DNA from 3 places in the Glaciecola sp. 1036 genome. Region 3 is predicted to be linked to each of the others. Evidence: predicted binding sites of a transcription regulator. Region 3 holds the regulator's gene; each other region holds the start of a gene.
The links. Region 3 encodes FNR, which switches genes on or off when oxygen is low (the NO sensors DNR and NnrR bind a similar motif). Its sites were predicted from a motif close to TTGATCTAGATCAA; they were not measured.
Positions count from the first base shown of each region.

Region 1 (9,946 bases), on a different contig from region 3:
CATTGCGCGAATGAACCAAGAATTGCCAGAGTATAAAATCACAACCTACGCAATGCCATGGTTCGAAGCCCTCAACAACGTTAAGAAAGCCAAAGGCGATGCAATCTTAGGGACATATTTTTTAGGCAAATCCCGACCCCAGATTTATCCCTATAGCATGCCAATTTATAAAGAAGAAATCATTCTGGTTTGCAGTGACAAAACCATCCCTAAAGGTGATTATAATTTTCCCCAAGATTTTCAAGGCAAAGTCATTGCTAACGTAAAAGGTTACGAAGCTTGGCGTCGTGATGCGGTTAAAAATATCAGCTATGAATCCTACTTCCGCTTTTTCTAAGTGCCCAGTACTGATATAGCCTTAGCTATGGTAGTGAAGGATAATATTGATTGTGCCTTGTTTGAGAGTCTGGCTTTTCAAAGTTCTTTTCAACATTTAAAGCAAGTGGGAAAATACGTGCTTGATGCTGATTTAACCCCTGTAGTAGTGCATACCATGAGTGTTGAAGATGTATATGTTGGTTTTTCATGGCGCGCCTTTCATGATCCAGAAAAAGTTTATCTAAATGATTTTAAACGTAAGTTTGACAACCTTTTACATGACCTTCAAAAAAGTGGTGAATTGCAAAAGATAGTAAATCAGTATGTCGAGTAAAACCTATTGAAATACGCCGCCGCTTCTAAAAAAATTATTTAAAAAAAAGCCCGTTCATAACGGGCTTTTTACTAAAACATGATTAGAAATATCCTTTACATTCTATATCGAACACCTACAGCAAAGGTGCGGCTCACAAGAGCGCTGCCAAAATTGTGGGTGTTAGGATACTGATAATAGGACTGATATATCTCATCGGTGATATTAGTTGCATCAAATGTAAACATCAGATTTTCAGTTGCTTCATAGCTCAACTGAAAGTTCAAACTCTCTTCAGGGCGTCGATATACAGGTCGTGGGTTTGCAAAAAGCGCAGCTTCATAATTATTGATAAAATCATCTCGCCACACATATGAAAGACGCATATCAAAATTGTCTTTTTCATATATACCAACAATACTGTAAGAATTATCAGATACGCCAAACATGCTTCTTTCAAGTTCTGCCGACAAGAATATATCACCGTTAGCATCTACATCATATTCGCGAATAATTTGGTTAGAATCTAGCAATGTATAACTGGCCTGAACACCAATGCCATCTAAAATATCCGGCAGGCCATCAGGGAAATAAACTGCACCGAATTCCCACCCTTGTAACTTACCGTCGGAAGTATTTCCAGGTTGAGTTAATACATACTGAGTCGGTTGCTCATCTTCTGGACCTTGCAGAGTTGCAAGGCGGCGCTGGTCAAAAACAAAACCTTCTATGTCCCGTTGGAACCAAGCTGCATAAACTGAACTCTCAGGGGCAAAATACCATTCAAGGGATAGGTCAATATTCACTGATTCTACAGGCCCTAAATCGGGATTCCCTTGACCTGCAGTTTTGAGATCTAGACCGGTTAGATTCGAGCCATAGTTAATTGTCGGATTTAATGCTGCGAAATCTGGTCGGCGTACAGTTTCAGTGTATGCGATACGCGCCAATAAATCCTCGCTTAAGTGATATCTGACAACTAAACTTGGGAGCACAGAAGTACTTGAGCCTTCTCCTTCTGTACCATCAAAGAACATTTCTCTGTCAGCACTTTCTATCCGAACCCCCACTTGCCCATCTATTTTCTTGCCAGCAAGTGTGGTATTGAAGTCTGCCTCGAAATAAGCTTCCGTAGATACTTCTTCAATATCAAAATTTAAGGTTGGTGTTTGATCGGTAACATCGTCGTAGCCGTGTAACGCTCTGATTTCTTGCCGATTATTGGCAATGTACTCGGCATCTATTCCAGCCCAAGAAGAAGGAAAATATGCGTTTCCATCCATGAAATTTGTGTTTAAAAATACAAAATCAGCAGCGAAATCCGAAAGTGGAGCTCCAATATTTCCGCCCGGACCTAAATAATCATAGTCTTGAGCAGTTCTTTTGTCATATCGAAAGCCATACGCAATTTTTTCGAAAATTCCAAATTCTACATATTGCTCTGCGTCTATGGTAAAAGTCAGCGCATCCCCTTCACCTAGATAGTTATTATCGTATAAGCTGTTGGTTAGCCAATTCGACGGATTTGTTATATCTGATTCATCGATTCCTGCTGTTGCAGGATTGTCTAGAATTTCCAATGAAGGCAGTCCATCTCCTGCATTGAAATCAAAATTTAGAATACCTTGTAATGAAGCCGGTGTGCCTCGCATTGCGAAAAACCAATTAGAATATTCGCTAGTTTGATATACGACTTCAGATTCGACACGTAAATTATCGGTAAAATCCCATCTACCCCCTAAAGCATACAGATAACCATCCGTTTTACCTGTAAAAAAGTCTGAGCTTGAGAAATTATTTCCAATATTTTGAGAATCAAGGGCTGACCCCGCTTTTACAATATTCGTCCCTTCAAACAAATATAAGGGGGTATCAGGAGGCAATAAATAACCATATTCTACGTTTTTAAACAGCATTGTAGTTTTATTATCTGTTCTAAAACCGTTATAAAACGCTTCAAACAGATATTCCGACCAATCATTTGGCGCCCATTGAAAAGACACACTTGTTGCAGGTCTTTTTCGGTCACCATACGTGTCTATTCCAAATATTGCGTCTCTAGATAGGTAGTACTCAGCGTTTTCACCATTGATATCTAGGGTAGCGCCTGCATCAAAAGACAAACCCTCTTCTAAACCCGCGGTCCAGAAATCCCCTGGAACACGTCTTAACATTCGATATGTTTCGGGTGGATTTTTTGTAAAATAGGGTAACATTGCACCTGCTGTTAAGGATTGGTCTCTAAACCTAGTTCTAGCATAAGCGACGTTCAATAGGGCGCCGAATTCACCAAGGTCTGTGTCCCATCTCGTGCTCACTAGGAAGCTGACATTGGGATCAATATCGCCTTGTTGTTCTTGCTCGATTCCGCGGGCAGCAAACACCATTGTAGTATCGTCAAAATTAAAGGGGCGCTGAGTGGAAACGTCTATTTGGCCCGCCAATCCACTACCAAGTTGTGATGCTGAACGCGTTTTATACACACTGGCACTTTCAAGTAAAGCTGCAGGGATATCAGCTAAGGCAATAGACCTGCCTACCGAGGTAAAAATGTTTCTTCCGTTTACTGTAGTTGTAACATCAGTTAAACCACGAATACTGACTGTACTGACTTCACCGCCCGTTCTATCGGTTACTTGGACGCCAGAAACCCGTTGCAAGGCCTCTACGACATTGTTATCAGGAAACTTACCTATGTCCTCAGCAACAATTGCATCAACTATTTGAATATTCTGGCGTTTAATATTAATTGCTTTGTTTAAACTAGCACGAATGCCTGTGACCTCAATAACTTCAACATTATCGTCGTTTTCTGAGATTGAAGTGTCAGTCTCTTCCTGAGCTTGCAGTAGGCTACTGCTCAAGGCAATTATTACTGCAGTTGCTAGTTGCTTCTTCTTAAACATTCGGTAAACCTCCATTACTGGGAACAATTTTAGCTTCAGCCAGTAACCGTTGTGTGTTGTGTTAACTATTCAATTTGTAAGATTGTTATTTTTCATAACTGAACGATGAAATATCGCTAAATATTATTGTATGATTTAATCGGTGTCAACAGCCTGTGTTAAAACTATTAACAATTATTTACATTTGTCTCGATTGTAGCGGTGAAAATAATAAAACGTAATGGCATAATGAATTAAATAATTATAAAAAACAGATAGATATAAAATTTTAATCGAATTAACATTACAATAGTGTTAACAACAGATTTACATAGTATATACTCGATGTTATATTAAATTAGTCATACAATATTACTTTGATGAGGTTTAACCATGAGATGGAACAAAGTGTTGTTATCCGCAGGAGTAGCTGCTGTGTTATTTGGCTGCGGAGACGGAACACAACAAGAAGTTGGAGGTGCGGTTCAAGCGCCTGAAAATACGCCACCGGTAATTGTACCCGATCCCACTTTCCCAACCGATGTCACTTTTACGGAAGTTGGCGTACACGACCCTTCAGTGATTCGCTTGGACGACGGCACTTTCTATATATTTGGCTCTCATATGGCCTTCGCCAGTTCCACTGATCTTTTTAACTGGACACAATTAAACCCTAGTGCAGCAAGTAACGAAGAAGCTGCTGCAAACACGCCTTTATTTAATACTTATGAAACACAAGCTGCTGAAGGTATTTCTTGGGTGGGTGGCCATATTGGGTCTTGGGCGTCCGATGTTATCCAACTCGCTGATGGTAAATACTATTTCTATTATAATCATTGCGCTTTGCCCTCAACAGGGAATTGTGTCTCTCGTTCTTATTTGGGCGTTGCTGTATCTGATGATATAGAAGGGCCTTATGAAAATCTGGGATTGATATTAACAACTGGACACGAAGGTGCTGAGAATCCCGGAATTAACGGAGAAGACTACGATGGTAATGTGCATCCTAATGCAATAGATCCTGATGTCTTTTTCGATAAAGAAGGGCGTTTATGGATGGTATATGGTTCATATTCTGGCGGTATATGGATTATGGAGCTTGACCCTGATACGGGTATGGCATTACCGGAACAAGGTTATGGCACTAAGCTTATGGGCGGCTTCTACAGCGCTATAGAAGGGCCATTCATGTTGTATAGTCCTGAGACGGATTATTACTACTTATTTACTTCTTTTGGTGGGTTTGCTGCCGCAGATGGTTATAACATGAGAATTTCGCGTTCTCGAAATCCTGACGGGCCTTTTTTAGATAGCCAAGGTCAAGATATGATCGGAGCTTCCGGTGCTTGGTCAGCCATAGAACCTTATGGTAACAAAATAATGGGCGGGTTCATGTATGACGTAAACCCTGGGGAGTCGGGTTCAGATAATGGATATATGGCACCTGGGCACAATTCTGCCTATTATGACGAATCTACCGGTCAATATTTCAATATTTTTCATACTCGTTTCCCCAATAGTGGAGAGATTCACAACGTGCGAGTTCATGAAATGTTTATGAATCAAGATGATTGGTTGGTAGTCGCGCCACATCGCTACGTGCCAATTGAGGGTGAGAACATAGTCGATGAAGCTGATTTGTTCGGCACATTTAAATTAATAAACCACGGCAGTGATATTAATCGTGAAGCTGCACTTTCAGGTTATATTACACTTGAAGATTACAACGAGATTTCAGGGGAGTATACGGGGTTATGGTATTACGAAGCAGATAACATTGTACGTTTATACATCGATGGATTGGGTGATTTTAGAGGCGTAGCTTCTTGGCAATATAATGAAAATGCGCAAGCTTTTGTGCCCACCTTTAGTGCCATCGATGAGGAAGGTGTAGCTATTTGGGGCAGTAAATTACTGATTGACGACGATACAGTAGCGCTAACAAATACATTAGATGCTATGACATTTCCTGAAATGACGACTTTTAATTTGTCACTCCCAGCCATAGGGGCTAACGGTGCTGAAATTACTTGGACTAGTAGCCATCCCGATTACCTAGAAGTGACTGGGGTACCAGAGCAACCCAATGCGAGTTATTTGGGGGTAGTAACGCGACCTAACGTGGGCAGTGGTGATGCTGAAGTATCAATTACCGCCACGGCAACACTTAACGGTGTTTCACAATCCAGAACCTATACAATAGGTATTCCTGCAAGAGTAGCCTACAACAGAGTTGCCCATTATAGCTTCGAAGGCGAATTAAACGATGAGCTATCAAACTATGCTGCAGCAACTCAAACAGGTGATAGACCAGATAATACTGGTACAGTTTCCTATGCGGTTGGTCAAAATGGTCAAGCTGTGATGTTAGATGGCACTAACGGCGTAAGATTACCCGATGGCATCATAAATTCTTATGATTACACCGTTTCTATGTGGTTAAATGCAGATGCTTTAAACACCTTTACCACAGCATTTTTTGGAGACGCAGGTGCTGACGGTTGGATGAGCTTGGTACCGCAAAGTTGGGACGGCAACATAATGCTTTGGAGTAATTCAGCTTTAAAAGGTTCGAATCCGTGGTTTGATGGCATAACGGGTGTTCCAATGATGTTAGATACATGGACTCACGTAGCATTTTCGGTTAATAAAGGGGTTGTTAAGATCTACATCGATGGTGTTCAGACAACTGAAACCGGCGGTTTGCCTGATATGTTTACGGGTAAAGAGGCAGTATTTACCCTTGGCGTGAACCCGTTCGATATTCCGTTTATCGGCATGATCGATGAGCTAAAATTCTATGATACTGCATTAACCGAAGGCGAAATTCGAAATCTAGATGTTACGCCATTAACCGATCAAGAGTTACTTGCTTCTGCTGCCGATATTTTGGATTTAGGCGACCTCTCAGCGGTAGTGTCTAACTTGCCAATGTCTCCGTCTGGTCCTTACGCTTCGGCTATTGAGTGGACATCATCAAACCCAGCAGTAGTTAGTACTAAAGGCGTTGTGACACGCCCTGCAAACGGCGAAAATGACGCTTTGGTAACCTTAACTGCCAATATTTCATTGAATGGTTCAACGACTACTAAGACCTTTGAAGCAACAGTTAGAGCCTTAGGCTTACCAGACCCAGTGGTTCATTATAGTTTCGATAATGATGACTTAACTGAAACCTCAGGTATGTATGATGCTGGTGTAGTCACTGGCGCCAATTTAGGTGCGGCGACCGAAGAATCTGCGTTTAGTGAGGGTGTAGTGGGCCGAGCATTAGATATGTCGGGCAATTATGGCATTCAATTACCCGATAACCTGATTGGCGATAACACCTATGCTATATCGGTTTGGTTTAATGCCAATGCACTTACCAGCTACACACCTGTATTCTTCGGTTATGAAAATGGAGATAGTTGGATCAGCATGATCCCTGGCGGTCACCAGGCTTCTCCTAACGCTATGGTTTGGTCAGGTACGGCTTGGTATGACGCCTTCACCGACCAGCAACTGGAAACAGGGACTTGGTATCATATGGTAATGGTAAACAACCAAGGGGCTATGACGATTTACTTAAATGGACAAATAGCGTTTGAAGGCGCTGGCTTCCCTGATGTGTTTAGTCCAGCACCATTAACTTCCTTTACCTTAGGGGCAAACTTCTGGGATGCTGCATTTAACGGCATGATCGATGAAGTTTATGTTTTCGATGACACATTAAATCAAACGGATGTGACGCAGATTTATGAGTCTCAACGTCCTGAATAAGGTTAATTTAAGTTAAATTATGCCGGCATCTAAAAGGTGCCGGTTTTTTCATTTTTACCCATTTTTAAATTAAGTATTAGCATAGGAAACATTATGCGAGTAAGAAGTTTATTTCCAATTTTAGCAACAGTAATTGCGACAGCGTCTTGGGCTAATAATCCTATTATAACGGACGTATTCACCGCAGACCCAGCAGCGCTTGTGCATGAAGATAGGGTTTATTTGTATACAGGACATGATGAAGCACCTAATAATAATGTATTTTTTGAAATGCATGATTGGCTGGCGTTCAGTTCTACTGACATGGTGAACTGGACAGCTCATGGCCCTATAATGAAAGCGATTGATTTTAAATGGGCAAAAGGTGATGCGTGGGCGTCACATATGGTAGAAAAAGACGGTAAATTTTATTTTTATACTACCGTTAGGCACAAAGATGATAAACCCGGCTTTGCCATTGGTGTGGCCACTTCAGATTCACCAACAGGGCCATTCAAAGATGCCATAGGCAAAGCCTTAGTCACCGATGACATGACTAAACAGACGCCCAATGACTGGGATGATATAGATCCAGCAATCTTCATTGAAGAAAATGGCGACACCTACATGTTCTTTGGTAACTTGATGCCCAAATTCGTCAAGTTGAAAGATAATATGCTTGAACTAGATGGTGAAATCAAAACACTTGATTTACCAAGATTTACCGAAGCGGCTTGGGTGCATAAAAAGGGGGATAATTATTATCTTAGCTATGCTTGTGAATTCCCAGAAAAAATTTGTTATGCAATGAGTAAAAGTATTCATGGCCCTTGGGAATTCAAAGGTATTTTGAATGAAATAGCGGGCAATACTGAAACTAATCACCAATCCATAATCGAGTTTAAAGGACAAGATTATTTTATTTACCATACCGGAGCAATACCACCGAAAGAAGGTCAAGAAAGCGGCGGAAGATTTCGACGTTCGGTGGCTATTGACCATCTTTATTATAACGATGACGGGACTTTGAAACGAGTCATTATGACCACGGAAGGTATCCAAAAACCAGTGGAGTAGCTCAGGAATGGGCGTCAACTTTTACTGTTTTGACGCCCCTAAATGATTTACTGTAAGGCTTCTTCTTTTTTCACCATTGCAAATAACTTATCTTTTAACTGCACACGTAATAATTTCTGCTGTTCCAAATATTCATCCGAAGATGGATGGTCACCAGATTCAATATTGTATATCTCGTTATCTATTTCTGTGTATTCATCTAGCGTGCGCGCAAAATGTGCATCGTTCATTTTTAAATGACGAATAGTGTGATGATGTTCTGGAAATTCTTTTAGTAAACCATGTTTTTCAAGTGACATGCGTTTTTCCTTTATGTGTTAATTGTTGAAATCTTTAGTAACAGTATGGCACTACCAGTTAGCTTGTTTTTGATCTTGATCAGAATACTATATTGATACTAAATTTTTGTGCGTATGAACGCATAAATGTTTAATAATTAATTAGTAGGTGGGTGAACTAGATGCCAGAAGCGTTTAAAGAAAAATTTTCGATCTCCTTGATTCGAACAATTGCGGATGGCATTGCTGCGCAAGCCAAAGGGTTTAACGCAGCGGCTTTTGTAGGTACAGCTTCAGAAAATCTTTCGAATTTAGAACTCAAGCAACGTTCTACTCAAATTACGCTAGCATTGGACCAACATTTACAAGGCGATTTTAGCGAGCTTTGTGATCATCTGGTAGCTACGCTTACCCCTATGCAATCTCATGATGACTTAATGCCCGATCAAGCACAGAGTATTGATGGTTGGGCGATTATGCCTATGGCAGATTTTATCACTTTACGTGGATTACGTCAGCCAAGTATAGATAAAGCCTTGTGGGCTCTGCAGCAAATGACCAAGCGGTTTACAGCAGAATTTGCCATTCGCCCTTTCTTACTTGAAAGGACATCCGAAACGCTAGAAAAGTTACAACAGTGGGTTGTAGATCCAAGTCATCATGTCAGAAGACTCGTCAGCGAAGGGACTCGTCCACGGTTGCCTTGGGGCATTCAGTTAACTGACTTTGTACGAGAACCCGGTCCAGTATTAAGTCTGCTTTCCCAGTTAAAGGACGATAACTCAGAATATGTGCGTAGGTCAGTTGCCAATAACCTTAATGATATAGGTAAAGATCACCCCGAACGTTTGATTGAAACCGCTAGGCTTTGGAATAAGAAGACTACCCCTTTTCGTCAGAAATTAGTCCGCCATGCTTGCCGAACGCTGTTAAAAAAAGGCAATCCAGAGGTACTTGATATTTTTGGATATGCCCCACCTCAGTTGAAAAATGTCAGTATTACACTGTCTAAAAAGAAAGTCTGTCAGGGCGATGACTTACTAATTACGTTAAAAGCAGATTCGAGAATTGATCAAGAACAATCATTGATGATCGATTATCGGGTATACCATAAAAAAGCCAATGGACAGCTATCGCCCAAGGTGTTCAAGTGGAAAATTTTGAATTTGGCAGCGAATGGGAAGTTATCAGCCAGCAAAAAGCATAGCTTTAAACCTGTTACTACAAGAAAATACTATGCTGGTGAACATAAAATAGCAGTGTTAATAAATGGCGTTGAATATTCGGCCAATACTTTTTATCTTGAGGAGTAAAATGTGATGACTAGAAGACGC
Region 1 is NZ_JBLWFH010000005.1:92,839-102,784, forward strand. Features, by position in the region: gene ACNKW3_RS09065 (substrate-binding periplasmic protein) at 1-337, shown strand, start outside; gene ACNKW3_RS09070 (hypothetical protein) at 371-652, shown strand; gene ACNKW3_RS09075 (TonB-dependent receptor) at 748-3,537, opposite strand; gene ACNKW3_RS09080 (LamG-like jellyroll fold domain-containing protein) at 3,910-7,278, shown strand; gene ACNKW3_RS09085 (glycoside hydrolase family 43 protein) at 7,372-8,334, shown strand; gene ACNKW3_RS09090 (YdcH family protein) at 8,382-8,633, opposite strand; gene ACNKW3_RS09095 (DNA alkylation repair protein) at 8,795-9,925, shown strand; gene ACNKW3_RS09100 (DUF2252 family protein) at 9,932-9,946, shown strand, end outside.
Region 1: ACNKW3_RS09090 (YdcH family protein) is a predicted target of FNR. The motif match lies at 8,703-8,716, and genes of this name have one in related genera.

Region 2 (9,946 bases), on a different contig from region 3:
TAGCAAGTTGCATGGAGGTTACTATTACGTCGTCAGCAGTTTTATCTGCACGCACAATTTCAAGCAATTTCATCACATTTGCGGGTGAGAAAAAGTGCAATCCAATCACATCTTCCGGCCTACTTGTGGATTCAGCTATTTCATTTACATCTAACGTAGAAGTATTTGAAGCTAATATAGCGCCAGGTTTACACACCTTGTCTAACTGACTGAAAACTTGTTTTTTCACTTCCATTTTTTCAAAAACAGCTTCGATAACCAGATCAACATCAGCTAAATCTTCATAAGATGTTGTACCCGAAAGTAAATTCATACGAGTTTCCACATCTTGTTCACTCAATTTACCTTTACGTGCCGAATTTTGATAATTTTTATGAATAACCGACAACCCTTTATCCAAGGCTTCTTGTTTCAATTCTAACATGGTGACCGGAATGCCAGCGTTTGCGAAGTTCATGGCGATACCTCCGCCCATGGTACCTGCCCCAATAATCCCGACTTTAGCAATTTTTCTAGAAGCAACGGATTTATCTATACCCGCTATATGTGAAGCTTTTCTTTCTGCGAAAAAGAAGTGTTGTTGTGCTCTGGCTTGGGGAGTTTGCATACAACTCATGAATAACTTAGCTTCTTGTTCCAAGCCTTTTTCAAACGGCAAAGTGAATGCTGCTTTAACCGCTTCTACACATTTTACTGGTGCAAAGAAGCCTCTTGTGCTTTTTGCTACCTGTTGTGAATATTGTGCAAATAAAGATTCTGTGTCAGCATCCATTTGTAAATCAACATCACAAACCTTCTTGGTAGGTTGATCTTTAATTGACTGAATAAAAGCAGTCACCTCTGTCATAGCATCGTCACTATGCTCTATAATTAAATCGAACAAACCATCTAGGACTTCAACTGGTGTCGGCTTTCCTGTCACGATGACATCTAACGCTAATTTAGCTGAAACTAGCCTTGGTAATCTTTGTGTTCCCCCTGCACCAGGCAAGATGCCTAAATGTACCTCAGGCAAACCTACTTTGTTGCCTTTAAACGTAACGCGGTAATGACAAGCTAATGCTAATTCTAAACCGCCACCAAAGGCGCCACCATTAACTAAGGCTACCACTGGTTTTTTGCAATTTTCAATTTTATCCAAGACTTCAGGCAACATGGGAGATAGATCTCCACCCGAAAATTCAGATATATCAGCACCAGCACTAAACAAGGCAAATTGGCTTGTAATTAATATGGAGTCTACCTGATCATCTGTTTCAGCTTGTTCCACTGCGTCAATTAACCCTACTCTCACACTTTTTGATAGTGCATTAACAGGTGCATTATGCATCGTTATTACAGCTGTGTTTGAAGTGACCTTTATTGAAACGGCAGAATTTATTTCACTCATATTTTTACCCATATCTGTTTTGATAATGAGATGTTAATAAACACAAATGAATAATCCCAATTTATTGGTTTGATATTTTAAAATAAAATAAATGTATATTTGTGCTAGACGTTTTGCCCTGTGCTATCCAGCTTGGAAATAAAAAAATTTTATCCTCTAAATAATATTGTTTTCTTTTAAACATTATGTTTAATATGTAAATTATTTGTTACTTTTTTGGTTTTCATGGCAATACTTAAAACTCCCGAAGAGCGATTTCAACAGTTACCTGGTTACAGTTTTCAACCGCATTATTGCCAAGTTGATACCATAAATGATGTCCCTTTGCATATGCACTATGTTGATTTTGGCGACGCAAATGCTCCTGTTGTGTTGTTAATACATGGTGAACCTACCTGGAGCTATTCATTCAGGAATATAATTACTCAAATTGCAGATATTGGATTGAGAGTTATAGCGCCTGATTTAATTGGTTTCGGTAAATCTGATAAATTGACAGACCCGCAAGATTATAGTTTGAATAGTCATTTTATTTGGCTAAAAGCACTTTTAAAAAGTCTAAATTTACAAAATATAATGCTTTTTTGCCAAGACACAGGTGGACTTTTGGGAATGCGGCTAGTCGCTGATGATATCAATAACTTTAATACAGTTATTGCGGTTAATACCATGCTGCCTATTGCTGAATTACCCATCAATTCAACAACAGAATCATCACAAGAAGAAAAATTTAATATCGCAAGTCAAATTCAGCAAGGCTGCAAGAACTTGCTCATAGATGAAATTTTACAAGGTTATGATGCCCCATTCCCCAATCAAGATTTTGTGGTTGGTCCTAAAGCTATGAAAAATATGCTTTTTAATGGTAATAATGCTATTGAACTAACTATTAACAACAATGCATGGAATGTGCTAAAAAGTTTTAATAAACCCTTCATTACGGTTTTTAGCGATGAAGACTTAATGTCTATCGGCATTCATGATCATATTAAAGAACACATCCCTGGATGCAAAAACCAACAACACTATTCTTTTTTTAATACTGGACATTTCATCCAAGAAGATGCGCCTGAAAAGCTGATAGCTATCGTCATTAGGGCTTTTGCCTCATTACAGCTAGAACAACAGAGCTAACATTAAAAGGTACTAACCTACATACCTAAGTATCGTTATTCTATCTTCACAAGATCTTTTTAACCTCTAACATGAGCCTCGATATTACTAACTGAGAGGCTAATTATCATGTTGAAAAAAATAATTGCGACATCAATCTTTGGAGCGGCGTGCATCGCATCAGCGCCAGCAAATGCTAACTTAGAAGACGCACTGGCAAATATCTGTGAAATCGTTGCTACAGATGATAAAGGTGAGCTACGTAAGAAAATGAAAAACGTCCAATCCAATTACAATATTCGCTTAAAAGATTATTACAGCGGAATCACTTGTAGTGGAAATTCACTTATCAAACTGGCGATCTTAAATAATTCAGTTGAAGCGGGCACATTGTTGGTTAAAAAGATGCCAAAAAAGCTTTTGGCGGAACCTGAACACGACGGTTCAGCATTAACCGCTTGGATTAATGAAAAAGGCCTTCAAGATGCACCTCTTGTTAAGGTACTTCAAGAACGCCTTTAATAATGATTTATCAACCCTGTTGATTAACGATTCAACATGGTAGGCAGAGGCAACTTTGCCATTTTGGTGACCCCTCCCCGGGGTCACTTTTTTATGGAATTAATACGACTTTTCCTTTCACTTGCCGTCCAGCCACGTACTGCAGAGCATCTACGGCTTCGGATAATTTAAACGCCTTATCGATGTGCACCTTGACTTTACCTTCTAGGTACCATTTGACCAGTTCGTGCATGTTTTCAACAAAATCTTGAGGTTGATGTTGAACAAATGAGCCCCAAAAAACGCCCACCACAGAATAGCCTTTTACCAACGCCAAATTAACCGGGAACTTAGGGATTTCGCCGCCTGCAAAGCCTATGACGAGCAATCGACCGGCCCAAGCCATAATTCTGCTACAAGCATGGAAAGTATCGCCTCCGACACACTCATATACGACGTCAACACCTTTACCGTTCGTCATTGCTTTAACGGTGTCTTTTAAATCACATTCAGAGTAATTTATTGTCTCATCAGCACCTTGTTGACGGGCAACTTCACACTTTTCATCGGTAGAACAACACGCAATTACTTTTGCCCCCATAGCTTTACCAATTTGAATAGCTGCTAAGCCAGTACCGCCCGCTGCGCCAGTCACTAAAAGGGTTTCCCCTGGCTTAATCTGAGCTCTTTGTTTAAGCGCATGATGAGCTGTGGCATGGGCAGTGGCTAACGCTGAAGCTTCCTCTAGGGGAATGCCTTCTGGCAAAGGCATCACTTGATTAGCTGGAATGACGACTTCTTCCGCATAACCGCCAAGACGACAAATCCCAATAACTTTTTGACCGACTTTTACATGTTTAACGTTTTCGCCAACAGATAAAACTTCACCGGCAATTTCACTGCCCGGCACAAAAGGAAAATCAGGTTTTATTTGATAGAGTCCTTGAACAAGTAGTCCGTCTGGAAAGTTAACACCCGCGGAAGCAACCTTTACGACTACTTGATTTGCATTAGCTACAGGATTAGGAAAATCTTCATAAGCTAAATTTTCTATCGCAGAAAATTCATGACATACAATCGCTTTCATTTATTCACCTTTATTTTTTACGCTTGCTTCTTGGATTAAAGTACGCCCCAATTGCATCATGTGCACTTGATCTGGTCCATCTGCAAGTCTGATAGTTCTTGCATATGCATACATCGCGGAAAGCTCTGTATCTTGCGATGTGCCTAATGCACCGTGCATTTGAATAGACTCATCAATAACTTCACATGCCATTCTTGGCGCTACTATTTTAATTGCTGCTATTAAGTTTTTCGCAATTTTATTGCCATATTTATCCATTTGGTCTGCCGCTTTCAATGTTAACAAACGCGCCTGTTCTATACGACAATACATAGTAGCAATACTCTCTCTAACAGACTGCTGTTTGGCAAGAGGTTGACCAAAGGCAATTCTGCTTTCTACTCGTTCACAAGCCATGTCTAGCGCTCTTTGGGCACATCCAATCAATCGCATACAATGATGAATTCTACCCGGACCTAATCGACCTTGCGCAATTTCGAATCCTTTACCTTCCCCAAGTATAAGATTTTCAGCTGGGACACGCACATTTTCAAACAGTACTTCAGCATGTCCAATTGGTTCGTCTAAATATCCCATTGCCCCCATTGGCCGAACTACAGTTACTCCGTCTGTGTCAATGGGAACAAGTATCTGAGACTGTTGTTGATGTCTTGGCGCGGCAACATCTGTTTTTCCCATTACGATAAGGATTTTACAATTTTCGTTCATGGCGCCACTGGTATACCATTTTCGCCCATTAATTATATAGTGGTCGCCGTCTCGTGTAATTGAGGTTTCAATATTGGTAGCATCAGAGGATGCGACTTCTGGTTCGGTCATGGCAAAGGCAGAACGAATTTTCCCAGCTAATAGAGGCTCTAACCACTGTTTCTTTTGATCATCACTGCCATATTTTGCCAACACTTCCATATTTCCAGTATCAGGAGCGCTACAATTAAACACTTCCGCAGACCACAATACCCGTCCCATTTGTTCACACAAACTGGCATATTCTAAATTAGTTAATCCAGCGCCATAAGGTCCATATTCTTCAGGTAAAAACAGGTTCCATAAGCCCTGCTCTTGCGCTTTTTGTTTAAGTTGATGCATCAACTCTGGGGTTTGCCACATATTGTCTGACGATTTAAGAAGCTTGTGATATTTATCCTCATTTGGATATATATATTGCTGCATAAAACTCTGTAATTTATCCAACATATCTAAGGTTCGTTGGCTATGATTAAAATCCATAGAAAGACTCCGGTTCTGACTTAGCTATAAGTTATTTTTTCCATTAGAGACAAGGGTTCTAAATGAGGGATACTATTAAAACTGCTCATTTGAAATCCTTCTTTATTGAAATAAAAATGATGTAAGCTGCTATTTTTGATCTGCAAATTAAAATTCACCGCTTGTGACGGCGTTAAATCGAAAAGTTGTTGGAGAAACACCGCGATTGCGCCCCCTGAGCTCACAACCAACACTTTTTTCTCCGTCCCAACAGCTATTTTTTTACTCGCTTGTTTAACTCTGCTTTGAAAATCTTCCCATGTTTCGGGCAAGTTTTCGTTTATACGGTTTTCCGACCAAGCTACCATTGCTGCTTTGAGCACTCGGTACCATTGTTTACGGCTAGAATCTTTTGCTGGGGTTAGTTCAGGATGCTGCTTTAAAAAAGCATTTATCACGTCTTCGAAAGCAAATTCGTTCCATTGGTGATTAATTTCAACATTTTTAAATGCCCCTGTGATGCCTGTTAACGTTTCCTTGTGGCGTTGCATATCGCCGCAAATCAATTTATCAAAGGTGATTTCACGCTCTTTAAAATATTGACCCAATAGTTGTGACTGCTCGTGACCTAAAGGACTCAGTTGATCATAATTTCCAGACCCGTATGAGGCTTGCGCATGTCTGACTAAAAATAATTCTGCCATCTATCTCTTTTCATCTTTATATTGTTAATAAGATGTTATGAGCAAATGAAGTATTTTAGTAATTTATTGTGGTGATGAACTTTCATTAATCTACAAAATGCCAATCAGTTAACCGAGATCAATATTTCCCCTCTAAATTGTTTGCATAATAGCCTCAGAATTTTTGCGAGTTACTAGAGTTTCCACTTACTATGCAATATACAAACACCCTAGCATTAGATGAGTTTTTCGACCGAAAAGTGTTGACCAAATACAATACTGCCGGACCTAGATACACCTCTTATCCAACGGCAATTGCTTTTCATGAAGATATCAAGGATGAGCAAATAAAAACTGCAAATAAACGTTTGATTGACAGCAAAAATCATCAAAATATGTCGTTGTATGTACATATTCCTTTTTGCCATCAGCTTTGTTATTACTGCGGGTGTAATAAAATAGTCACTCGTCATCAAGATAAAGCTGACAAATACTTAACTTATCTTGAAAAAGAAGTTGATTTGGTTGCACCACTATACAGTGCTGGGATAGTAACAGAATTACATTTAGGAGGAGGAACGCCAAATTTCCTCACCCAAACGCAATTAGCGCGTCTAATTGACATGCTAAAAACTAAGTTTCACTTTGACACTGACGCTCAATTAAGCATTGAAATTGACCCTCGCACGGTCGATGAAGAATATCTTACTTCAGCTTATAAGCTAGGATTTCGTCGCTTAAGTATCGGCGTTCAAGACACTGACGTTGAAGTGCAAAAAGCGATTAATCGCGTGCAAAGTACACAACACATAGCTTCATTAATTAAGTCAGCAAGGCACTTGGGTTACCAATCAATTAACCTTGACTTAATCTACGGTTTACCCCATCAAACTCAAACGACCTTTGCTAAAACTTTAGCCGAAGTAGAGAAAATGAATCCTGATAGGGTTTCGTTATTTTCCTACGCTCATCTACCCAAGATGTTTGCTGCTCAGCGCAAAATAAAAGATGACTGGTTACCAAATGCCGACGCAAAATTTTCGCTGTTTCGTCAGGCAATTCAATTTATGACCAATATTGGTTATGACTTTGTTGGAATGGATCATTTCGCTCGCCCTGAAGATAAGCTAAGTATCGCTCAACGTGAAAAATCCTTGTATCGAAACTTCCAAGGATATACAACAGGTGTTGCAAATAGTTGCATCGGTTTAGGCGCGTCTTCAATTAGCAGTATTGAAAATATCTATCTGCAAAATGCAAAAGATTTAAAAGACTATTATCAGCTGTTAGATCAAGGAAAACGTCCTTTAGTTAAAGGCATTCAACTTTCACGAGATGATGAAATTCGACGAGATTTAATACACCAATTAATGTGTAATTTTGAATTAGACATTAGACACTTTGAATTAAAACACCAAATAAATTTCACTGAATATTTTGAGCAAAGCCTAGCGTCATTAGATACCTTTATTGACGATGGCCTTATCAGTCTTAATCAAGATAAAATTCTAATTCATCAACGCGGACGATTGATTGTGAGGAACATTTGTATGAGTTTCGACCAGTATTTGTCCCAGCCTATGCATCAAATGCGCTATAGCAGGGTGATATAAAAAAGCGAACAATTGAATTGTTCGCTTTATAAGTTTCTTATCTAAATAGGCGAGCCTGGTGGCATTGTTTTAGGTGTTACAAGCTTAGGAATTTCACCTGTCCGCCAGTAATTATTGATGTGAAAGTTAAGCACCTTTGCCTTCTTATTTCGACTATCTTTATCCAGTTTTTGCGCGTATTCCATCAAAGCAGCTTCAATATCTAATTTAACTTCTGGAGCTAGGGTGTCATCTTTAAGCGTTGTGAAAACTTGCTGTAATGCAATCAAACCTACGCGTCCAGCTAGACCATCTTCAGTTGCATCAGAAATCAAGTCGTCAAACAATTGTTCCAATAAGTCAGCCACTGCGGGTATTTTTTTGTTTACTTGATGTTGATAAGACAGTCTGTTCAATCGCTCCGCAGTAAGCAAATTCTTTAAGCTATACGCACTGGCTGATTCCGCTAATGCATATGGATCAAATGCTATCCCCATGCGAGTAGCCGCACTTTCTCTGGTTCTATCACTTCCATAGGCTTTTGGTGGAATTAATGCTGCAATTTGCTCGGGTAACTCAAGAAACTCTGCACTTGCTGACCTTAACATTTGTGTAATAGCTTGTTTTTGAACATTGGGGGCCACAAAGCTCACAACAGGCAGTTCAGGTGTAGCCGTTTTTACAGAGTACTCATAGTCTAAGCCACCAATTTGTTTTACCACAGCATCTAGTTGATATCGATGAGAATAATACAAAGGCACTAACCTTTCCTGTAAATCTGACCATGGGGCATCCATGGGAAGACTATCGATCCCAAATTTATCCAAAGCAAAGGCTCGAACTTCAAGCATTCTTTCAAACTCAATTATAGGATCTTTTCCATTATCCCATAAATGCCCTTGCGCTGAAGGACGGTGCGCCATTCTGGCATCTGGATCTGATTTGTACCTATAAGTCTTTTGTGCATCCGCTACCATATCCGTTAACATCTGGTGCTCATTTTGCTCCGCAAAGTCTTGATAGCCATAAGCAATGGTATATTTATCCCATTCTCCAATGCCATCGTCATAGGCATTTGCCAGTACAATTTCTCCGTTTTCCAAGGTAATCATTGGATGCGGATAATCCATTACTGATGCCCTATTGTTTTCGCTAGCGGCAAAGTTATGCGCCAAGCCCAATGTGTGCCCTACTTCATGTGCTGATAGCTGTTTTATACGGTTAAGGGCTAATTGCATTTGTGGCGTAATCTGTGTCTTACCATCTTTAAATGGACTAGTTAATCCCAAGGCGATTAATAAATCTTGTCGAACTCTCAAAGAACCAAGTGTTACATGACCTTTTAAAATTTCACCGGTTCTTGGATCAAACACAGAATAACCATATGACCATCCTCGGGTGGCTCTGTGTACCCATTGTATGATGTTATATCTAACATCCATGGGATCAGCACCTTCTGGTAATTTTTTAACTTGAAACGCATTTTTAAATCCGGCCGCTTCAAATGCTTGATTCCACCAAGATGCACCCTCTTCAAGCGCTGAATAAACAGGTTCTGGGATACCAGGATCTAAGTAGTACACTATCGGCTCTTTGGCCTCGCTTAATGCTTGATCTGGATATTTTTTTTCTAATCGATGACGACGAATCATCTTTTGCTCAAGTTCTTCATCTATGGCAACCGAGTAGTCAAAAAAGCTATGTTTGAAGTAACCTGAGTAGGGATGAAATTCTCGCGGCTTGTAGTTATCATCCGGAAGCTGAATAAATGAATGATGTTTGTGAACGGTAACGCTTTGTGCATCCGGCGTCACTTGTCTGATGTATTCACCTTCTGGCTGACCTCTGAATGTCACCACAGCTTCTAGTTCAGTGTTCAGCGGGAAGGCTTTTGATTTAGGTAAATACACTGCACTGCGAGCTGTATCTACACTGAAGTTTCCCTGCCCCGTCGCTTTTAAACGTTGCTGAACACCATGAATATCACTAAACAAAAAAGCAGTATAATCAAAAATGATGTAGCCGTCGGCTTCTGATTCAATTACAAACCCAGCAATAATAGAATCCGCAAATGCCTCATCAATACTTTGAATTTCAGCCTGATTATTTGAAGATGATTGATATTGGGTATTTAATTGTTTGAGCATGATTTTGTTGCCGTAGCGCTCAAATACCGCCAATCTAGTGTCACCCAATTGTCCTCGGTCTAAACCAATATCGTTAGAGCCTACACCACGAGGTAAACTGCTTTGAAAAATAAAAGGCTGGTCCAACATAGATTCTTTTAGTTGGATAAAAATCTTATCGCTTTGCTTTTCATATCGAAAATCGATAAACCCTTTCTGCAATTCAGCTATAGATTTAGGGCTAG
Region 2 is NZ_JBLWFH010000006.1:144,806-154,751, reverse strand. Features, by position in the region: gene ACNKW3_RS10710 (3-hydroxyacyl-CoA dehydrogenase NAD-binding domain-containing protein) at 1-1,390, opposite strand, end outside; gene ACNKW3_RS10705 (haloalkane dehalogenase) at 1,616-2,524, shown strand; gene ACNKW3_RS10700 (DUF3718 domain-containing protein) at 2,636-3,025, shown strand; gene ACNKW3_RS10695 (NADPH:quinone oxidoreductase family protein) at 3,117-4,091, opposite strand; gene ACNKW3_RS10690 (acyl-CoA dehydrogenase family protein) at 4,092-5,321, opposite strand; gene ACNKW3_RS10685 (histidine phosphatase family protein) at 5,342-6,004, opposite strand; gene hemN (oxygen-independent coproporphyrinogen III oxidase) at 6,196-7,596, shown strand; gene ACNKW3_RS10675 (zinc-dependent metalloprotease) at 7,638-9,946, opposite strand, start outside.
Region 2: hemN (oxygen-independent coproporphyrinogen III oxidase) is a predicted target of FNR. The motif match lies at 6,113-6,126, and genes of this name have one in related genera.

Region 3 (9,946 bases):
TACTGAACCTAGTACTAGCATTTCGGCATCTAATTCACTGCACCATTCAGGAATAATATCCTCGGGTAAACCCTCTGCAATATGTAAATTGGATTCGGGAATATTTTCAGTTTTAGCTACCGCTTTCATTAATTCAGTGTGCTTTTCCTTTAATGTTTGATTATAAACTTCGGCTGAGAAGCTAGGTACTTCAACGCTGACATGTATCGGAGCGCCGACAAAAGTGTTTGCTAAATGCAATTCAGCATTTAACGCGCCGGTCAAAGCCTGAGCTGTAGCAACGATTTTGTCGTTGAGTAAACTGTGGGTTTTGTCATTGGCATTGATACTTAATGCTGCGACAATTTTTCCATTGTCAGGCCAGTCATGATCTTTGACCATCAGAACATTCACAGAACTTTCGCGTAATAATTGCCAATCGTGCGGTGTGAAGAGCTTTTGTCCAATTTTTTCATGGGCTTTACAGGATTTAATGATGAGATCACAGTTTTCTTCGGTAGCTAAATTGACGAGTCCTTTATGTACCTTTTTATGCCAAACAACCTCAATATTTACTTCTGCATCCGGATACTGAGCCAAGGCCTTTTGCATTTTTTCCTTTTGGCTAAGCACAAGCGCTTGTTTCATGTCGAATCTTTCTTCAGACGTTAGAATATTCGTCATATCGAAAGTACTGTCGTAAATACATGATACAAGAGTCACCTTGCAGCCATCGACCCTTTTTGCCAATGTTAAAGCTCTAGCGAGTGCCGGTTGTAGTTCGTGGGTATGAGGATCGAAAACGGCGAGAATATGGGTACAAGCAAACATGGTCTATCTCCTTATATTGATACATAGCCAGTATATAAAAAAGAGGTTATGTATAGAACATAACCTCTTTGGGATAGATCAATTAAACTCTAGAAAGTCAGTAACTTATTCGTTTACCGCAGTAAATGGAATGTCTGATTCAGGAAGGCGCTGTTTAAGTCCATCAACGTTTTCAATAGTAATGAGTTTACCTTCGACTTTGATTAAGCCTTCTTTTTGAAATCTAGTCAATAAACGACTGATAGTTTCAACCGTTAAGCCTAGGTAGTTACCAATTTCATTACGGGTCATTGATAAGTTAAATTGTCTGGCAGAAAACCCACGCTCATCAAAGCGTTGTGACAAATGACTGATGAAATGTAATAAACGTTCTTCAGCACTACGCTTGCTCAACAACATCATTAAATCATGATCGTGTTTTATCTCAGCACTCATAAAACGCATAATTTGTTGTCTAAGCTTAGGATAACGAACTGATACCTGCTCAAGTGTTTGATAGGGAAGTTCACACACCATAGCTGTTTCTAAGGCTTGTGTATAACTTTGGTGTAAGTTTTCTTTTAAGGCATCAAAACCAATAATATCCCCAGGGAAATGAAAACCTATTATCTGTTCAACGCCGTCTTTATCACTGACATAAGACTTAAATGAACCAGATCGTACCGCATATAAACTGTGAAATTTATCCCCAGCTCTGACTAATTTATCGTGTTTATGCAAAGGGCGTTTGCGCTCAATGATGTCATCAAGTGATTCTAATTCGTTTTTATTAAGTGCCACTGGCAGGCAAAGATGGCTAAAACTGCAACTTTGACAATGAATGGAAAGTTCAGGTACGTTTGACATTGCGTTTTATAAATGTAGATTTAAGTGACTACACTGTAACGCCAAATTCCTGAAAAAGCAAAATTAATCCACTTAAGAATATGCTCGCAGCTATTAGATAACGACTTATAGGGTGTTGAAAGTAAGGCAGTAAACTTTGTAATCCAAAGCTAATGATCAACAGGGAAGGCAGGGTGCCTAACCCAAAACTAAACATCAATAAAGCGCCTTGAGTAGCACTTCCGGATGCTAGGCTCCAAGTTAAGGCTGAATAAATTAGCCCACAGGGAAGAAATCCCCAGATGGCGCCATATGCAATGGCGTGAAACGGTGTTTTGGCCGGTAAAAACTTCTTACTTAAGGGCTGAATGCGCTTCCAAATAATCTTTCCCGCAGCTTCTAAATGCGACAGCAAACGCCAGATCCCACTAATATAAAATGCCAACAGAAATAAAAAAGCGATGCTGACATAACGTAAAACAGGAACATCAGTTACCAAACTGCTGGAAACAATGCTGCCTAAATATCCGGTAATTGCTCCTAAAAAGGCATAGGTCAATATCCTACCAAGGTTGTAGGCGAGAGAATAAAGTTGTTTATTCGCATTTGGCGGTGTCGCGAAGGAGAACGCTGAAATCACACCGCCACACATGCCGATACAATGCACGCTACCGGCCAGTCCCACTAAAAATGCCGAAAATATAGAAAGGTCACTCATCTATTTTATCAGATGCAGCTTTTTGTTCATTTTTGTCTTTTTCTTTACTTTCAACATCATCGTCAAAAAGGATGCTATAACCTTGACGCTCTAAATCATCAAACTGATTATTTCGTACTGCCCAGAAAAAAACGCCTATGGCTATTGCTACTATAATAATCGCCAAGGGAATTAACACATAAATTATACTCATAGCATCCTCTTAACGCATTAAACGAGTAGAGTTATACACAACAATAATCGAACTTAAGGACATGCCTAATGCAGCTTGCCAAGGACTTAGTAAGCCCATTACTGCAAACGGCAGAACGATGACATTATAACTAAGCGCCCAAATAATATTTTGTTTTATTTTAGTTTTTGTGCGTTTCGCCATGCTTATCAAATCAACCAAGGCATTTAATTTGGGATTGATTAAGATGACATCAGCTGCATTCTTGGCTAAATCAGAGGCGTTTCCGACCGCAACAGACACATCAGCAGCCGCTAATACAGGGGCATCATTAATGCCATCGCCTAGCATTATTAATGATTTACCTTTCGCTTGTTCTTGTTGTACATAATTGAGCTTTCCTTCAGGCGTTTGTTCACCAACGGCGCGATTAATTCCAATCTCTGTTGCAATATTATTCACGTTTTTTTGCTCATCACCGCTTAGAATACATAACGAATAGTCATTTAATTCACTGATCACTTTTTGAGTCTCAGGTAATACTGTGTCGGTAATTAAAAAGGCTGCAACGATTTCATGATTTATTGCAATATACACATTGGCATTAATGGTATCGCAAACCTCTGCATTGTTTAGTTGCGATTTAATAAAGCGTTTAGATCCCACTACCACTAAATTTCCATTCACCTTTGCTAGTACGCCTTGACCAATAGTGATTTGATAATCTTCTAGTTGGAAATCATGGGCGTCAAATCCGTAGTCAAAAGCTTTAGCTATGGGATGTTCAGAGCGTTTTTCGATGAATGTTGCCAACTGCATAACGTAATCTTGTGAGTACTTATCAGACAACATATGTATTTGTTGAATAGAGAATTTACCCTGAGTCAAGGTGCCGGTCTTATCGAATATTATGTCTGTGGCGTTGGTCATTTGCTCTAAAGCATCGGCTCTTTTTAATAATATGCCTAATTTATTCAATTTTGCCATGGCACAAGTTAGGGCAGAGGGAGTAGCCAATCCTAGGGCACAAGGGCAGGTTGCAACTAAAACAGAAATAGTGATCCAAAAGGCATCTGTACTGTCTTGCAGATGCCAATAAATATAAGTTAACGCACTGATCATTAAAACAATAGATACAAAATAACGAGAGAAGGTATCTGCCATTTTTGCAATCTTGGGTTTTCGCGCTAAAGCAACTTCTTGCAAGCGAAGAATTTGATTCATCATGGCAAACTTTAATTGACTAGTCACTTCGATTTCAAGGTTAGCTTGCTGGTTTACGGTACCCGCGTAGACTTGTTGCCCCTGCGCTTTAAATACCGGCTCAAACTCACCGGTTAGCATAGATTCATCAATAGTAGACTGGCCTTTTACAATTTTGCCATCTATTGGAATTGATTCACCTGCTTTGACCAATACATGTTCACCAGCAACAAGCTGTTTAGCTAACACTGACACCCAGTCGTTATTGACTAATTTACTGGCTGTAGCAGGGATTAGTTTAAGCATATTAGAAGATATTTCAGTGGCTTTATGCCGTGAACGGTGTTCTAAGAAACGACTGATTAGCAAGAAAAAGATAAACATACAGATAGATTCAAAATACACTTCACCACTGCCATCATTGACGGCTAGCAAACCGGCAATGTAGGTTGAAAATATGGCAATGGTAACAGGAACATCCATATTAACGGTTCGAGCCTGTATGGCTTTTAGCGCACTTAGATAAAATACACTTGCAGAATAAAAAACGACTGGTGTGGTTAACATTAAGCTCACAGCATTAAAGTAACCTTGTGTTTGCGCATCTAAATTCCCAAACACATCAAAATATTGACCAAAGGCGAGCATCATCACTTGCATGGTCATAATGCCGGCAAGCCCCAGCTTTTTCATGTAACTTTTTTGTTCTTTTTTGAACGACGCTTCGTGTTCATCAGGATGAAAAGGCAGGGAGGCATAACCAATAGCTTTGAGGCGCGCCAGAATTCCTGATAGCTTGGTTTCGCTTTCGTCCCAAGTCACCAAAGCTCTTCTGGCCGAAACATTCACTGAAATTTGTTTTAAGCCTTTTACTTTCGCCAGTTGTTTTTCTATTAACCAACCGCATGCTGCGCAAGTAATGCCTTCAACTGTCAACTGTATTTGTTTATGTTTACCTTGGTCAAATACAAACTCTTCTTGCAATTCAGGTTCGTCATACACAGAAAGTTGAGCCATGGTGTTATCTAAGGCTGAATCGCCACGTGCAGCGGGCTCTGTTCTAAATTCGTAATAATTTGCCAGCCCATTTTCGACAATAGCCTGTGCCACTGCTTGGCAACCCGGACAGCACATGTGGTGTAATTTGTTATTTATTTCAACTGGATATTTATTGCCTTCTTCGTTTGGTAATCCGCAATGAAAACAACAACCTTCAGCAATAGCTATGCTCATTTCACTTTCTACTACTATGGATTAAACTCAACGGCTGACGACTTGGGTAATTCAATGCGTTGTTGAATTTTCCAACTATCATCCATTGGCGTAAGCCTTAAACGCCATTTACCATCGACTGGAAAATCAATTACTCCTCGATAAACGCCAGAAGCATCTCTTGCTAATAGAATTTCTGTATCACGATGGGGTTGAGTAGAGTGGAAAAGATTCAATCTTAAAGCCTCACCGGTTTCAGGCAAGCCTGTGACAAACTCTAATGTTGCATTTTGCGCGTCTATCGCTAGTAGGGTTGTGATATTCAGCTCTCGAGCCCGTTCAATTTGATCCAATCGAAGATTGATTGATTTGCCTTCTTTATAGTAGTCATCCACGACTAAGTGATTAGTGCCGTCGGTGGCAAATTTAACCACTACTGAGGCAACAATCATTGAAGACACTGGAATTGCAATCAAAAACCAAGGCCAAAATTGTTTATACCAAGGCTTAACTTGTTCATTTTGCATATTGTTTTACTTATATCACTACTTAAGATTTGAATTTATACAAAAAAGCCTCGTAAAACGAGGCTTTCCTCTTGGTAATTACTTTACCAAATTAGTTCGAGTAACTCGACTAATTAGATAAGCTATAAACGTAAGATGCTACAACGTGGATTTTATCTTCACCCAAGGTTTTCTTAAATGAAGGCATTACTCCGTTACGCCCATAGTTAAGGGTTTCAGTAATTGCTCGTTTAGAACCACCGTACAACCAAATGTTGTCTGTTAGGTTAGGAGCTCCTAATAACTGATTACCTTTACCGTCCATACCGTGACAAGCAGCACAAACTACGAAGCGAGCTTGTCCAGCATCTACTAATGCGGTATCAGTGTCTGGATGATCACTCAAACTCATAGCATAGGCAACCACCTCGGCAACACCTTGTTCACCTAAAGGCTCTAACCATCCAGGCATAGCGCCTTGACGACCATTTATTAAGGTTTCTTTGATTTTATCGCCGCTTCCACCGTATAACCAATCGTTGTCAGTTAGGTTAGGGAACCCACCTTTTTGACCTCTAGCATCACTACCATGACATTGCGCACAGTTTTGTAAGAATAAACGCTTACCTACTTGTACTGCTTCGTCATTAGTTGCTAATTGCTCCACTGGAATTTTTGCATATTCAGCAAAGATAGGATCAAACTCTTCTTCAGCTTGTTTAATTTGAATTGCATACTCGTTCCAAGCATTACCTTCAATATCAGCTCTAAGCGCTTGTTCTGACTCTTCTAATGATAATACACCTTGGTTTGAGCTCTTCCAGCCTAAAAAGCCTTTATAAGCGCCAAGTCCAGGGTAGGCCGCAAGATATAATACGCCCCATACCATAGTTATCCAGAAAAGGATGGTCCACCAACGTGGTAGTTGGTTGTTAATTTCAACGATTCCATCGAACTCATGTCCCATTTCTTCGCCTTCGGGAACACCTGTTTGGTTTGCAAGTGTCCAACGGAGCAGAAAGAAGCAGCCAGCAATAGAGCCTAGCGTTATCACACTGATCCAAATTGTCCAAAACATACTCATGATTTAAGACTCCTGGTCTTTCTTATTGGTTTTCTCTTGGTTGTCTTCGTCATCGAAAACTAAATTAGCAGCTTCGTCATATTTCTTTTTGTTTCTACTGCTAAAGACCCAAAGGACAATCCCAATAAAACTTACGAAAACGATGACAGTAAATATACTGCCGATAATACCTTGATCCATTATTTTAGATGCGTCCCTAGTGACTGAAGATAAGCAATTAAGGCTTCCATTTCGGTTTTACCTTTTACTGCTTCCTTGGCACCAGCTATGTCTTCATCTGTATATGGAACACCTAACATTTTAAATACTTCTATTTTCTTAGCTGTATCTTCGCCATCTAATGTATTGGTTGCCAACCATGGGTAACCAGGCATGTTAGATTCGGGCACAACGTTACGTGGATTTAGCAAATGTACTCGATGCCATTCATCACTGTAACGGCCTCCAACACGTGCTAAATCAGGACCAGTTCGTTTTGAGCCCCATAGGAATGGACGTTCCCAAACGGATTCACCGGCTACAGAATAATGACCGTAACGTTCGGTTTCAGCTCGGAAAGGACGTATCATCTGGCTGTGACAACCGACACACCCTTCTCGGATGTAGATATCTCTACCTTCCAATTCAAGCGCTGTATAAGGACGTAATCCTTTTACCGGCTCTAAGGTGTGTTGGTGGAACATCAATGGCAAAATCTGCGCTAATGCTCCAAAACTAATTGCCACTAAAACTAAAATAGTTAATAAGCCAACGTTTTTTTCGACTAACTCATGTGGATTTTTCATTGGGCAGCTCCTAATGCAACATCACCTTCTAATTCTTCTTTTGGTGCTCGAATCGTGCGATAAGCGTTGTATGCCATGATCAACATACCAGCAACGACAAACACACCACCAATGAAGCGTACAACATAGAATGGTTTAGAAGCTTCAAGTGACTCAACAAAAGAGTAGGTGAGAGTACCGTCAGCATTGACTGCACGCCACATTAGACCTTGAAGAACACCAGACATCCACATAGCAACAATGTAAAGTACAACGCCGATTGTGGTGAGCCAGAAGTGAACATTAATCAATTTAATGCTGTACATTCTTGATTTATTAAATAACACCGGAATTAAGTGATATAAGCTACCGATTGATACCATAGCTACCCAGCCTAATGCACCAGAGTGAACGTGACCTACAGTCCAGTCTGTATAGTGAGATAAGGCGTTTACGGTTTTAATAGACATCATAGGACCTTCGAAGGTAGACATACCGTAGAAGGACAAGGAAACGATTAGGAATCTAAGTACTGGGTCAGTACGAAGTTTATGCCAAGCACCTGAAAGTGTCATGATACCGTTAATCATACCACCCCAAGATGGAACGAATAATATAATGGACATAACCATGCCAAGTGACTGCGTCCAGTCAGGAAGTGCAGTGTAGTGTAAGTGGTGAGGACCAGCCCAAATATAAAGCGAAATCAACGCCCAGAAGTGCACAAGAGATAAACGATACGAGTAGACAGGACGACCAGCTTGCTTAGGTACAAAGTAGTACATCATGCCTAAGAAACCTGCAGTTAAGAAAAATCCTACTGCGTTGTGTCCGTACCACCACTGCATCATTGCATCAACTGCACCTGCATAAATCGAATATGATTTTGTGAAGGACACTGGGATTGCCATACTGTTACCAATGTGCAGTACCGCAACGGTCAACATAAAGGCTCCTAAGAACCAGTTGGCAACATAAATATGCGAAGTTTTACGAATGATCAAGGTGCCAAAAAAGTTGATTATATAGGCGACCCATACCAATGTGATTAAAATATCAATTGGCCATTCTAGTTCTGCATATTCTTTTGACGCTGTCATACCAAGAGGAAGTGAAATTGCAGCTGCGAGTATAACTGCTTGCCATCCCCAAAATGTGAAAGCGGCTAATTTGTCACTAAATAGCCTTACCTGACACGTGCGTTGCACGATGTAATAACTGGTGGCAAAGAGTGCGCAACCACCAAACGCGAAGATTACCGCATTGGTATGTAAAGGTCTTAAACGAGAGTAAGTAAGCCATGGAAGGTCGAAGTTAAGTGCTGGAGCAAACAGCTGAGCTGCTATCAATACACCTACCGTCATTCCCACGATGCCCCAAACAATCGTCATGATAGTAAACTGCCTAACTACCTTGTAGTTATAATCAGGTTTAACTTGGCTTGTTTCGCTCATAACTGAAAGTTTCCGTGTAAAAATTTTAATTGAAACCCTAAATAAACAGTGTTGAATTACTTAAAACATTCGTCCTAGTTGAGTTGGGCGAGCAAGAAAAGTAAACTCGGCACTATTCGAGTAGAGATAATAAAGTTTTTAATAACAAAAAGATACACAATCTATTTATTGCTTGATCTTAGTCAATAAAGGAAAGTTTACGGTTAATTAATTGTGAAAATAAAATCAATTGCCATCACGGTCACCACCTTGCTATCCCTTGTATTATTAGTACTTTGGGGTAACCAATTTTACAATGTAAACACCGTGTTAAATTCACAAGGAAATTGTCAGTTAATTAATAACCAATGTGCTTTCTCATTAGACCAGCAACGATTAAGCATAAAGTTTGAACAATCACCAATTCCTGAAGAAGAATTGTTCGTTCAATTTGAGCATAGTGAAAATATTCAAATTCACAAGGTGTATGTGGAAGGCGTCAACATGTATATGGGTAAAACGCCGGTTATTTTTGAAGACGCTAATTCGCTGAGAGGGGTATTTTTCCTAGGTAGTTGCAATTTGCCAGAAATGCAATGGCAAATGGTGATAGAAGTGAGTAGGGAAGGACAAACAAATACCAATCAACACTTAATTGTAAACTTTTCTACCGTTCAATAAAAAGGCGAGATAATCTCGCCTTAAAATGACTTTCAACGGTAATTTAGATTTGTGATTGTTGATAATTTTGAATACCAACACGCTCGATTAAACCTAATTGCTGCTCTAACCAATGTGCATGATCGTTTTCAGTGTCATCAAGCAGTACAACTAACATGTCGCGAGACACATAGTCTTTTTCTTGTTCACAAACAGCTATAACTTCTTTTAGTTTGTCACCAACTTCGTATTCTACACGCAAGTCACTTTTGAGCATTTCTTTAACGTCTTTTCCGACTTTAAAACCTGTTCTAGTTTGCATGTCCGGCACACCACCAAGAAATAGCATTCTTTCAATTAACTTGCTCGCATGACCTTTTTCATCATCAAATTCGTGCGCAATGCGCTCGTAAAGTTTGTTTAATCCCCAATCAAGGTACATCTGTGAGTGGATGAAGTATTGATCCATTGCGGCTAATTCATAGCCAAGTAAGCTGTTTAATCCAGCGATAACGCGTTCATTACCTTGCATACTATTAGTCCTCTATTTGTGCTTGCA
Region 3 is NZ_JBLWFH010000001.1:69,766-79,711, reverse strand. Features, by position in the region: gene uspE (universal stress protein UspE) at 1-810, opposite strand, end outside; gene fnr (fumarate/nitrate reduction transcriptional regulator Fnr) at 916-1,656, opposite strand; gene ACNKW3_RS00335 (sulfite exporter TauE/SafE family protein) at 1,685-2,353, opposite strand; gene ccoS (cbb3-type cytochrome oxidase assembly protein CcoS) at 2,346-2,546, opposite strand; gene ACNKW3_RS00325 (heavy metal translocating P-type ATPase) at 2,556-4,961, opposite strand; gene ACNKW3_RS00320 (FixH family protein) at 4,976-5,467, opposite strand; gene ccoP (cytochrome-c oxidase, cbb3-type subunit III) at 5,577-6,530, opposite strand; gene ACNKW3_RS00310 (cbb3-type cytochrome oxidase subunit 3) at 6,534-6,710, opposite strand; gene ccoO (cytochrome-c oxidase, cbb3-type subunit II) at 6,710-7,315, opposite strand; gene ccoN (cytochrome-c oxidase, cbb3-type subunit I) at 7,312-8,748, opposite strand; gene ACNKW3_RS00295 (hypothetical protein) at 8,962-9,408, shown strand; gene bfr (bacterioferritin) at 9,452-9,919, opposite strand; gene bfr (bacterioferritin) at 9,924-9,946, opposite strand, start outside.